DNA from 2 places in the Pseudoalteromonas sp. J2K-J031 genome. Region 1 is predicted to be linked to the other one. Evidence: predicted binding sites of a transcription regulator. Region 1 holds the regulator's gene; the other holds the start of a gene.

The links. Region 1 encodes sigma-54, which starts transcription at its own class of promoters, with help from an activator protein. Its sites were predicted from a motif close to GTTGGCACGNNNNTNGNNT; they were not measured.
Region 2: a site for sigma-54 is predicted at 4,007-4,025, ahead of AC3KZC_RS05040 (FimV/HubP family polar landmark protein). Genes of this name have one in related genera too.

What each region holds. Positions count from the first base shown of each region.
Region 1 is NZ_CM200279.1:3,436,391-3,442,752, forward strand. Features, by position in the region: gene AC3KZC_RS15710 (KpsF/GutQ family sugar-phosphate isomerase) at 1-409, shown strand, start outside; gene kdsC (3-deoxy-manno-octulosonate-8-phosphatase KdsC) at 409-960, shown strand; gene lptC (LPS export ABC transporter periplasmic protein LptC) at 957-1,511, shown strand; gene lptA (lipopolysaccharide transport periplasmic protein LptA) at 1,501-2,001, shown strand; gene lptB (LPS export ABC transporter ATP-binding protein) at 1,998-2,723, shown strand; gene AC3KZC_RS15735 (RNA polymerase factor sigma-54) at 2,786-4,276, shown strand; gene hpf (ribosome hibernation promoting factor) at 4,302-4,589, shown strand; gene ptsN (PTS IIA-like nitrogen regulatory protein PtsN) at 4,592-5,041, shown strand; gene rapZ (RNase adapter RapZ) at 5,059-5,904, shown strand; gene AC3KZC_RS15755 (HPr family phosphocarrier protein) at 5,906-6,178, shown strand; gene mgtE (magnesium transporter) at 6,301-6,362, shown strand, end outside.
Region 2 is NZ_CM200279.1:1,113,500-1,119,861, forward strand. Features, by position in the region: gene fabB (beta-ketoacyl-ACP synthase I) at 99-1,313, shown strand; gene AC3KZC_RS05030 (4-phosphoerythronate dehydrogenase) at 1,438-2,577, shown strand; gene AC3KZC_RS05035 (aspartate-semialdehyde dehydrogenase) at 2,587-3,603, shown strand; gene AC3KZC_RS05040 (FimV/HubP family polar landmark protein) at 4,097-6,166, shown strand; gene AC3KZC_RS05045 (FimV/HubP family polar landmark protein) at 6,118-6,362, shown strand, end outside.

The DNA.
Region 1 (6,362 bases):
AGGTGGAAGTTTAGGGCGTCGATTATTGCTTACATTAAAAGATCTTATGCACACCGGTAATGCAATGCCAAAAGTCAATTCAGATGCCATTATTCGAGATGCACTGATCGAAATGTCAGCCAAAGGCTTGGGTATGACTGCTATTGTAGGCAAAGACGATACACTGCTGGGCCTATTTACTGATGGTGACTTGCGCCGAATTTTGGAGCAGAAGATAGATATCCACACCACTCCAATCCAAGCCGTTATGACAAAAAAGTGTACAACCGCATCCTGTGATATGCTTGCTGCTGAAGCACTCAATATCATGGAACACAAGCGCATTAATGGATTATTAATTGTTAACCAACATAATCAGGCAATCGGCGCACTTAACATGCAAGACTTATTGCGTGCTGGAGTTATTTAATGACCTTTGACCAACTTTATCAACCTATTAGCCAGCAAGTGTTCACTAAAGCAGCAGCAATTAAGTTATTGATTTGTGATATAGATGGCGTCTTTTCTGATGGATGTATTTATTTAGGCAATAACGGGGAAGAACTAAAAGCATTTAATACCAAAGATGGATTTGGCATTAAAGCATTAATTAATACTGGCGTTGACGTTGCTGTTATAACGGGTCGCCAATCCAATATTGTTGAGCAACGAATGAAAAGCTTAACTGTTACCCACATATATCAAGGCCAAGAAAATAAACTGATTGCCTATGATGCTTTAAAACAAGCATTAAACCTTACCGATGATCAAATAGCTTACATTGGAGATGATGGTCCAGACCTTCCAGTAATGGAAAAGGTTGGTTTTGCTGTTGCAGTTAATGACGCACACCCAGTGATTAAACACATATCTCATTATACAACCATGATGCGCGGTGGATATGGCGCCGTTAGAGAATTGACCGATTTACTCATGTTATGCCAAGGTCACTCATTAACCACTCAAGGTACGAGTGCATGAATTTAACGCGCCTTAGCTTAAGTGTTATATTTCTAGCAATAATGAGCTGGCTTTGGTATCCCCATCTAAGCGAACCTCAGCAAGACATAACGCTGAAAAAATCTGATGTCGCAGAACCAGACTATATTGCAACTGAGCTAAAGCAAACCGTATTTGATAGTGATGGCCAAATCAGTCACAAAGTTTCTGCAACAAGAATGGAGCGCTACCAAGAACTTGGTTTCACCCATTTTTTAGCACCTGTTTTTACGCTTTATTCAAAGCATGGTGTGTGGGAAGTAAGCGCAGCCGAAGCCACATTATACGAAAGTAAAAAGCTCATTTTAGAAGTAAATGTCGTGGCGGTTAATCTAGATAAAACTGCAATGTTACAAAAGATTAAAGCTAATTATATTGAAGTAGATATTCCCAATTCCACCATGCTTTCAGAACAACCAGTAGAAATTTCAGGGCCATCCATCCTTATTAAAGGCAAAGGGCTTATTGCGAACTTTGAGTCAGAAATAATTGAACTCATTAACCATACACAGACTATTTATTATGACCAATAAAATCATACTCACCCTGACACTTTTAGCTGCAAGCTTATTTACTCATGCAGCAAAGCTAGACTCTAAAGTTATTATTGATGCTGATAACCAAAAAGCTGATATTAAACGCAATGTGATTATTTTTGAACAAAATGTCGAAATCACACACGACAAGCGCTCAATAAAAGCAGATTTCCTAGAAGCTTATCGCAGAGCTGAACTTGGTGAAAACAAACAACTTCTTATCGCCAAAGGTGCCCCTGCTAAATACTCTGAAACCTTAGTAAATGGTTCTGTTATCACAGCAAGCGCAAATGAAATTAGCTACGATGTTGCCAGTTCAATACTAACAATGTCAGGTAACGCATCCATTACACAAAGTGGCCAAAAAATAAGTGCTGAAAACATCATTTATGATATAAACCAGCAACTTATTAGCGCAGAAAAATCAGAAAACTCAAGCCAACGAGTGCGCACCATTTTAACGTCTCCTGAAAAGGATAAAAAATGACAACATTAACCGCCACCCAGCTAGCCAAAAGTTATAATGGCCGCCAAGTTGTTAAAAATGTTGGCATTGAAGTAAAAGCCGGTAGTATTGTTGGTTTACTTGGCCCTAATGGGGCGGGGAAAACGACCACCTTCTATATGATCGTCGGCTTAGTACCTAGTGATAAAGGGCTTATCACTATTGATGATCAAGATATCACTTTATTACCTATGCATAGCCGTGCACGTTTGGGAATTGGTTATTTACCGCAAGAGTCATCAATATTTAGAAAGCTCACCGTTTATCAGAATTTGATGGCTATTTTAGAAACTCGAAAAGGCTTAAAGCATACGCAACGAGAAGAGATCCTCGATAGCCTCTTAGAAGAGTTTAATATTTGCCATATCAGAGACAGTCAAGGTATGGCACTCTCAGGTGGCGAGCGCCGCCGGGTTGAAATTGCACGCGCACTTGCAGCAGATCCAAAATTTATTCTACTTGATGAGCCTTTTGCTGGCGTTGATCCCATATCAGTGATAGATATAAAGAAAATTATTCGCCATCTCAAAAAACGTGGTATTGGTGTTTTAATTACAGATCATAATGTTCGAGAAACACTCGATGTATGTGAAAAAGCATACATAGTTTCTCATGGCGAATTAATCGCTACTGGCACACCCAAAGAAGTACTCGAGAATCAAAAAGTACGTGATGTTTACCTAGGTGAACAATTCAAGCTATAGTTAGTTTACTTCGTAACTTAAGTGCCATCTATTTTAATAACTAAAAGGATTGTTAGGCGTCAATGAGGCAATCATTACAACTTCGTCTTGGGCAACAACTTACAATGACCCCACAATTGCAGCAAGCTATTCGCTTACTGCAATTGAGCACTTTAGATCTTCAACAAGAAATTCAAGAAGCACTTGATAGCAACCCATTACTGGAACTTGAAGAAACCGAATATAACAACGAAACAGAAAATAACGAAAACCAAGAGTTTCAAAACGAGAATTATGATTCGGACTTTGAACCGACAGCAGATGCTGAAATTGAAAGTTCCGATGCGTTAAACAAAGACTCGCTAACTGATGAACTACCTATGGATGTCGGTTGGGATGAATATATTAGTGCCGGCCCATCAACATCTTCATCTGGTTCAGCTCCTGACAACGACACCATTTATCAAGGTAGTACCAGCGAAACCTTACACGACTATTTAATGTGGCAATTGCGTTTAACTCGCTTTAGCCCAACCGATGAAGCCATTGCGATTGCAATTGTAGAAGCTATTAATGACGATGGTTATCTCACACTTTCAACTGAAGATATTTGCGAAAGTATTGGTGAAGGGAGTGATGGATTAGCCGTTGAGTTAGATGAGGTTGAAGCAGTATTAAAACGTATTCAAGTATTTGATCCTATTGGCATAGCTGCAAGAAACTTTCCCGAGTGTTTGCTTATTCAACTTAACCAATTTGCGAAAGACACTCCGTGGCTTGCACAAACTAAAGAAATTGTTCAACAACACATTGAACTTTTAGCCGCTCGTGATTATCGAACTCTTATGAAGAAAACCAAGCTCAAGGAAGAAGAGCTTAAAGAAATCATGACGCTCATTCATACGCTTAACCCAAAACCAGCAGACAGCATAAATACTGAACAACCTGAATATGTGATTCCTGATGTGTCGGTAAAAAAAATTAAAGGTCGTTGGGTAGTTGAACTAAACTCAGATAGCATGCCAAAGATCAGAGTGAACGATCAATATGCGGCAATGAGTCGCTCAGTGAAATCGAGCGAAGATAGTCAGTTTATCCGTTCTCATTTACAAGAAGCAAAATGGTTTATCAAAAGCCTTGAAAGTCGTAACGATACCTTGCTCAAAGTGGCTAATTGTATCGTGCTACAGCAACAAGCGTTCTTTGAATATGGTGATGAAGCCATGAAACCAATGGTGTTAAATGATGTTGCTGAAATGGTAGAAATGCACGAATCAACAATTTCTCGTGTCACAACTCAAAAGTTTATGCATACCCCTCGCGGTATTTATGAGCTTAAGTTCTTTTTCTCAAGCCATGTCAGCACTGAAAATGGTGGTGAATGCTCATCAACGGCAATTCGAGCACTCATTAAAAAGCTAATAGCTGCAGAAAACCAAACTAAACCTTTGAGTGATAGTAAAATTGCAGATATATTGGCAGAACAAGGAATTAACGTGGCTAGACGAACTATCGCAAAGTATCGCGAATCGCTATCCATCCCCCCGTCCAATCAGAGAAAAAGTTTAATCTGAGGCGTTTAATAGAAGGAAAATGCTTATGCAACTTAATTTAACTGGTCGTCACGTAGAAATTACAGAACCTTTAAGAGACTATGTCACTAACAAGTTCGCTAAGCTCGAAAGGCACTTTGATCACATCAATAACGTGCATGTTATTTTAGATATTGAAAAACTAGTTCAAAAAGCAGAAGCAACATTACATGTAACAGGTGGCGAGCTATTTGCTACTTCAGAACATGCTGACATGTACGCTGCCATTGATGCACTAATTGATAAATTAGATCGTCAGGTTATTAAACATAAAGAGAAAAATTCACGTCATTAATCATGAAATTAAATTCTTTTATTTCTAAGGACTGCATCAAAGCTGCAGTCCTTTTTCATAGCAAAAAACGTATTCTTGAACACATTAGTGAGCTTGCGCATCAAAAGCTGCCTGAGCTATCTGAACAAGAAATTTTAACCGCATTACTTAACCGTGAAAAACTAGGCAGCACAGGAATTGGCCGAGGCATTGCCATCCCACATGGTCGCCTAACCGGTATCACTGAAAGCTTGGCTATTTTACTCGTCAATCAAGAAGCGATTGATTTTGATGCCATTGATAACAAACCCGTTGATATTTTTGTTGCACTGCTCGTACCTGATGCAGAATCACATAACCATCTAAAGACGCTTGCTGCAATAGCTGATAAACTTAACGACAAACAGTTTTGTAAGCAATTACGGACCGCGCAATCTGACGAGGAACTGTTTTTAATCATCGACGCAGCATAATCAAGTAGGGGAATACAGTGCAACTTATCATTATTAGTGGCCGTTCAGGATCGGGGAAATCAGTTGCACTTCGCGTCTTAGAAGACTTAGGTTATTACGCCGTTGATAACATTCCGGTTAATTTACTTCCTTCATTAGTACGCAGTGTATCTGACAACTACGATAAAATTGCAGTGAGTATTGACGTTCGAAACCTACCAAAAATTCAACAAGAATTTAATGAAATTTTAGAGTATCTTCCTGAGTTTGCTAAACCAACATTATTTTATTTAGACAGTGACGACAATACGTTAATTCGCCGCTTTTCAGAAACAAGACGATTACACCCCCTTTCTATGAATGCACAACCACTTGATGCTGCAATTAGAGAAGAAAAACAATTACTTGATGTACTTGTATCAAGAGCTGATATTATTATCGATACCAGTGATTTAAGCGTTCATCAATTAGCTGAAGCCATTAGAGCGCGAGTGCTAGGTAAAAAAGATAATCAACTGATCATCACATTTGAATCATTTGGCTTTAAACATGGCATCCCAAAAAATGCAGATTATGTTTTTGATGCTAGATTTTTACCCAACCCACATTGGGAGCCAATGCTCAAACCCCTCACTGGCCTTGATCAGCCAGTAAAAGACTTTTTAGCTAGCCACAGTATAGTGCACAAATTCACTTGGCAAATTCAAACATTTTTACAAACTTGGCTGCCACATTTAGAGCGTAATAATCGAAATTACCTAACCATTGCGATAGGCTGTACTGGCGGGCAACATCGTTCGGTATATTTAGCTCAAACTCTGGCAGATAATTTCAGCCGAAGTCACAAAAATGTGAAAGTTCACCATCGCGAACAAGAGAAATAGGATGCGCTGTCAAAACACTTTTTTAATTCAAAATAAATTAGGCCTTCATGCTCGTGCTGCGACAGTGTTAGCACAACTTGCCACAAGTTTTGATGCAACCATCACGCTAGAGCAAGATCAAAAATCAGCAGAAGCAGACAGTGTACTTGGCTTATTATTATTAGAAAGTAGCCAAGGCAAAGAAGTAAAAGTCACGTGCGAAGGTCCTGATGCTGAAAAAGCATTGATTGCGATTGGCAATCTAATAGCTGATAAATTTAACGAACAAGACTAACTGACTAAACAAGCGAGTTACGCTATACTAACCGAGCTAAAATCAAAGACTTGCCGACAATTAAAAAATAAACAATAAGTAAGTAATAATTCAACCCCACTCATCAACTAGAAAGAGCCGCCATGCCTGAAGCGATAGAATTAGACAACACTCAACTTCGATTGCACGAAATTACTCGCGCACT
Region 2 (6,362 bases), 1.5 Mb from region 1:
TTACATATTATGGTCAACAAGCAATGAAAGCTGACCAGTTTTATATATTTTTACACGTAAAATAGCGTGCAATAGAGTTTGTAACTAAGGGAACTCCCATGAAAAGAGCCGTAATTACGGGGATCGGTATTGTATCTAGTATCGGTAATGATAAACAACAAGTATTAGAATCTCTCCAGACCGGTCGTTCAGGTATCAAATACAGTGAAGAATTTGCAGAATATAAATTACGCAGCCAAGTTTGCGGTGCGATAGATATAAATGTTGCTGATTTTGTTGACCGTAAAGCGCTTCGCTTTATGGGGGACGCTGCAGCTTATTCATATATTGCTATGGCACAAGCTATTGAAGATTCAAAATTAACAGAAGAACAAGTGTCTCACCCACGTACGGGTTTAGTTGTTGGTTCAGGTGGTGGTTCATCTAAACACCAAGTTGAAGCGGCCGATATTTTACGTGAAAAAGGCGTAAAACGCGTGGGCCCATACATGGTACCTCGCACAATGGCCAGTACTGCATCAGCTTGTTTAGCTACACCATTTAAAATTAAAGGTGTTAACTATTCGATTAGCTCGGCTTGTGCTACTTCAGCTCATTGTATTGGTAACGCGGTTGAGCAAATTCAGCTTGGTAAGCAAGATGTGGTTTTTGCCGGTGGTGGTGAAGAATTACATTGGACGCTTGCAATGGAATTTGATGCCATGGGTGCATTATCAACAAAATATAATGAAACACCTGAAAAAGCCTCACGTACATACGATGCAAACCGCGATGGTTTTGTTATCTCTGGCGGCGGCGGTATTGTTGTTGTTGAAGAATTAGAACATGCACTTGCTCGTGGTGCGCACATTTATGCTGAAATTGTTGGCTATGGTGCTACATCAGACGGTTACGACATGGTTGCGCCATCAGGCGAAGGCGCAGTGCGTTGTATGCAACAAGCAATGGCAACGGTAAACGCTCCAATTGATTACCTCAATACTCATGGCACATCAACACCTGTTGGTGACGTGAAGGAGTTAGGTGCGATTCAAGAAGTATTTGGTGGCAAATCACCTGCTATCTCTGCAACTAAAGCGATGACAGGTCATGCTTTAGGTGCTGCTGGTGTTCATGAAGCTATTTATTCATTATTAATGCTTGAGCATGGTTTTGTTGCGCCATCAATCAATATTGATACATTAGATGAGCAGGCTGTTGGTTTAGATATCGTGACGCAAAAGCGTGACGTTGCTTTAAACACAGTGATGTCTAATAGTTTTGGTTTTGGTGGCACGAATGCCACGTTAGTGATGCAAAAATATAAAGGTTAATGCTGTTATTTTTGCACATTAATAAAAAGCCGCTTTAAAGCGGCTTTTTTGTTGCTGAGCATTACTGATTGGCTCGTATATCTCAGTTACAATAGCGAACATTACAACTCAAAAGGTAGAGTGAATGAAAATCCTTGCAGATCAAAATATGCCATTAGTCGAAGCTTATTTTTCACACTTAGGTGATGTCGAGCGCTTTGATGGTCGTCATCTCACACCAGAACAACTTCATAATGTAGATGCATTATTAATTCGCTCAGTGACTACCATTGATGATGCTGTTTTGGCGCAAGCTAATAAATTAAAGTTTATCGGTACCGCCACAATTGGTATGGATCATGTTGATAAGGCGTGCCTTGTTGAGCGAAACATCCGTTTTACTAATGCTCCAGGCTGTAATGCGGTCGCTGTTGCTGAATATGTGATCAGTACTTTGTGTGCGTTAGCTCAGCAACAACATTTTGCATTAACCGATAAAGTTGTTGGTATTGTTGGGGTTGGTAGCATAGGAAGCCGTTTACATAAAAAGTTAACCGCTCTTGGGATTAAAACCTTACTCTGCGATCCTTTTGTGGCGCAAACCGAGTCTGAGTACCAATTTGTTAGTTACGACACGTTAATTGCACAAGCGGATGTGATTAGTTTTCATGTGCCTTTAGTCAAAGAGGGCCCTTTTGCCACGCGCCATTTACTCAATCAAACAACGCTCAGTAGCCTTAAAGATAATGCCATTATCATTAATGCAAGCCGAGGTGATGTGATTGACAATCAAGCATTATTAGCTTGTCTTGAAAAAGAAAATAGCCTAACGGTGGTATTAGACGTATGGGAAAATGAACCCAACATCGCCAAATTGTTGTTGAGTAAGGTTGAGTTTGGCTCGGTTCATATTGCAGGGCATACCCTTGAAGGTAAAGCGCGCGGTACCGAAATGCTCTATCATGCTTTATGCCAGCTTTCAGGGGATTTGCCTCGTTATCAACTGACCGACTTTTTACCTGCCCCCGCGATAAGCAATATCAAAATAACTGAGACATTTTGCACATCAGATATTATTAACTTGGTTCATAGTGTGTATGATGTCCGCCGCGATCACGGTCTGATGACTCAATTATTAGACAGTAAAGGTTTCGACTATCTCAGAAAGCATTATCCTACCCGTCGAGAATTCAGCGCTCTGACGGTTGAGTGTGCAACAACACAGCAAGCGCAAATGCTTGAACAGCTCGGTTTTAACATCGGCAATCGTACAAATTTGATTTAAGGTAACGTCATGTCACAAAAATATAATATTGCTATTTTAGGTGCGACCGGTTTAGTGGGTCGTCAAATCATTGAAACATTATCTGATCGAAAATTTCCTGTTGATACCTTGTATTTGTTAGCAAGCAGCCGCAGTGCAGGGGAAGATATTCGTTTTGATGGGCAAGACATCGAAGTCCAAGATGTGGCAAATTTTGATTTTAGCTTGGCACATATTGCAATTTTCTCAGCAGGTAGCGAAGTATCTCTGCAGTATGCAGAAAAAGCAGCGGATGCAGGCTGTATCGTGATTGATAATACATCGGCTTTTCGCAATGATTTCGACATTCCGCTTGTCGTGCCTGAGGTGAATTTAACCAGCTTAGAGGATTATCGTAACCGTAATATTATCGCTAATCCAAATTGTTCTACGATTCAAATGTTGTTGGCTATTAAACCAATATATGACGCATATGGTATTGATAGAATTAATATTTGTACGTATCAGGCGGTATCGGGTGCAGGCAAAGAAGCGGTTGATGAGTTAGCAAAACAAACCGCTAACCTCATGAATGCGCGCCCGATGGACAATCAAGTTTTCCAAAAGCAAATTGCATTTAATGTTATTCCACAAATTGATGATTTTACTGACAATGGTTACACCAAAGAAGAAATGAAAATCGTTAATGAAACGCAAAAAATCTTGGGTGATAGCACAATTGCAATTAACCCAACGGCAGTGCGAGTGCCGGTATTCTTTGGTCATGCAGAAGCAATTCATCTTGAAACGCGTATGCCATATGACATAGAACACATCAAAGAATTGTTGCGTGATGCGCCAGGCGTTGAATTCATAGATGCTGCAGACGATTACCCAACACCAGTTTCTGATGCAAGTGGCAATGATACCGTTTATGTTGGGCGGTTACGCCAAGATATTAGCCATCCTCATGGTTTAAATATGTGGGTTGTGGCTGATAACACACGTAAGGGTGCCGCAACCAATAGTGTACAAATAGCCGAAGCGTTAATTGAATCGTACTTATAATCAGTGAGCGATTAAAACCAACGATTACATAGGTTTCTATTTTATAAAGCAGGTGAAAACCTGCTTTTTTTATAAAATGAAGGTGGCAAAGATTGCCGCTTACAGTCAATAAATGCATTTATTGAGATAACACAGCAGTCAAAAAATACAATAGCGGTGCACAAAACAATCAAATGGATAAAAAGTAATAAAACTCTGGTCCTATGTTTTAAAATAAAGAGCAAGTCATTGAGTGTTTAAATAGCTGAATTTGATGGGAATTTATCATTTTGTCTGTCCCTGTAACTGAAAAGTTAATTATGCAATTCATTTTTTTATTATAAATATCAATTCAACTCATCTAAGGCATTCATTCTTAAAGTCTTTCAATGGATATTCGCGATCAACTGGTTTATAGTTTGGGATTGGAACGAAGCTTGCAAATTTATATATAACCCAGTTTGATTAATCTCTGTTGTTTAGTCGAACATTTTTCAGAAAGTAAAGGAATAGCATGCGTGGTTTAGCCTCAATTTTACTTTTAATGTCTGTGCTGGTGATAACACCAAGTTCGGCAAGTGGTGAAGTGACTCGATTAAAAGGACCTAAAGGTGTTGACTATGGTCAACAAGGTCGCTCATTTGGCCCTGTGAAAGAAAGTGACACTTTATGGCGTATTGCGGTGAAAATTCGCCCAGACAGCTCGGTATCTATTTATCAAGTGATGCAGGCGTTATATGAAAAGAATCCGGATTCCTTTCTTGATAAAAATATTAATCACATCCGTGATGGTGCCTATCTAAAGATACCTTCTATGGCTGAAATTCGCAGCATAGAGCCTGAGCTTGCCCGCCAAAAGTCAGACCAAGACGATGCAATATGGGAGAAAAAGAAAAATGGTACCTTAGATAGCTCAACAATTAATCTTGTTGAGAAAAAAGTAACGCAAGCACGTCAGTCGGACGTTGAAGATGCAAAACAAGAGATAAAAAAAGAGCTTAACGAACTTAAGCAAGATCAAAGTGATCGGTTGGTTGATTTACAGAAAAAATTTAAAGAGTCAGTTGATAATGTCGAAACAATTTTAGTTGAGAATAATAAGCTCAAATCACAACTTGAAAGTATTTCGTCTGAACTCGATGGCGTCAAAGAGCAGCTTGGTAACGATAGCTTAATTCAGCAGCAGTTACGTGAAATGCTATCGATGCAAAATGAGCTTTTAGCACAACAAAAAGCTGAATTGCTTGAGAAAGAAGCTGGATTTAGCTGGTCAAAGTTTTTTTCAAGCCCATTAACTTGGCTGCTATTTGGATCGGTACCCGCTATTCTAGCGCTGGCTGGTGGCTACTTATTTCTTCGAAACCGCAAAGCGGCAGAACAAGAGCCAGAAAACATTTTTGATACACCAACAAAACCGGTCGTTGCTCCAGCCCCCCCTCCGCCTCCTTTTGAAGCCGACTCGCCTGATTTAATGAGTGTCGATGACAGCCTTGCTGACGATACACTCGACGATTTATTGAATGACTCGATTCAGCTTGATGACGCACTCGAGAGTGATGACATGCTGCCAGAGCCTGACGACATTCTATATGAAGAAGATGAACCTGAACTCGATTTAGATGATTTCGAGGGTGATTCATTACTTAATCAAGATGAATTAGATGGTTTACTCAGTGATGATTTAGTTTTCGATGATGGCTCTGATGAGTTGGACGATTTGGTTCCTGATCTGGCATCGGATGCTATCGATCCGAACAATATTTTAAATGAAGATGATATTGATGCATTGCTACAGCAAGATTTTGATAGTGATGATGATTTATTACCTGATACGGATATTGAAATTGATATTCCTGAAGAATTAGAGCCCGAGGATTCTATCGTAGGTGATGTTGATATTGATGGGATTATGGATGAGCTGAGTGATACAAACACCCAAATCCAAGACGATGATATTGATTCATTATTAGATAGTAATCAAAAAGACAGTGATGATATTCCAACTGATTTAGATGATATTGATGATTTACTCAGTTCTGTTCAAGCTGATGAAGTATCGGATAATGATATTGAAGTGATTGATTCGGCTGATTTAGATGATAATTTAGACAGCTTGCTTGAGTCATCAGAAGATATTGCAGACTTAGATGATATTGATACCTTGCTTGATGGTATGAACGAAACGCCAAGTGCTCAAGCGCAGAATGATTTACCGAGCGATCTTGAAAGTGACACTGGCGATTTAACCGACGACATTGATGATTTGGATAACCTACTTGAATCATCATCAGACGAGCTTACTGAGTTAGATGACCTTGATGCGCTGCTTGAGGATGTTGAGGACGAAACGCCAAGTGCTCAGGTGCAGAATGATTTACCGAGCGACCTTGAAGATGATGCAAGTGATTTAACCGACGACATTGATGATTTGGATAACCTACTTGAATCATCAGACGAGCTTACTGAGTTAGATGATCTTGATGGGCGCTTGATGATGCGCTTGATGATATTGAAGACGAAACGGCAAGTGCTCAGGTGCAGAATGATTTACCGAGCGACCTTGAAGATGATGCAAGTGATTTAACCGACGACATTGATGATTTGGATAACCTACTTGAATCATCATCAGACGAGCTTACTGAGTTAGATGATCTTGATGGGCTGCTTGATGATGCGCTTGATGATATTGAAGACGAAACGCCAAGTGCTCAGGTGCAGAATGATTTACCGAGCGATCTTGAAAGTGACACTGGCGATTTAACCGATAACATTGATGATTT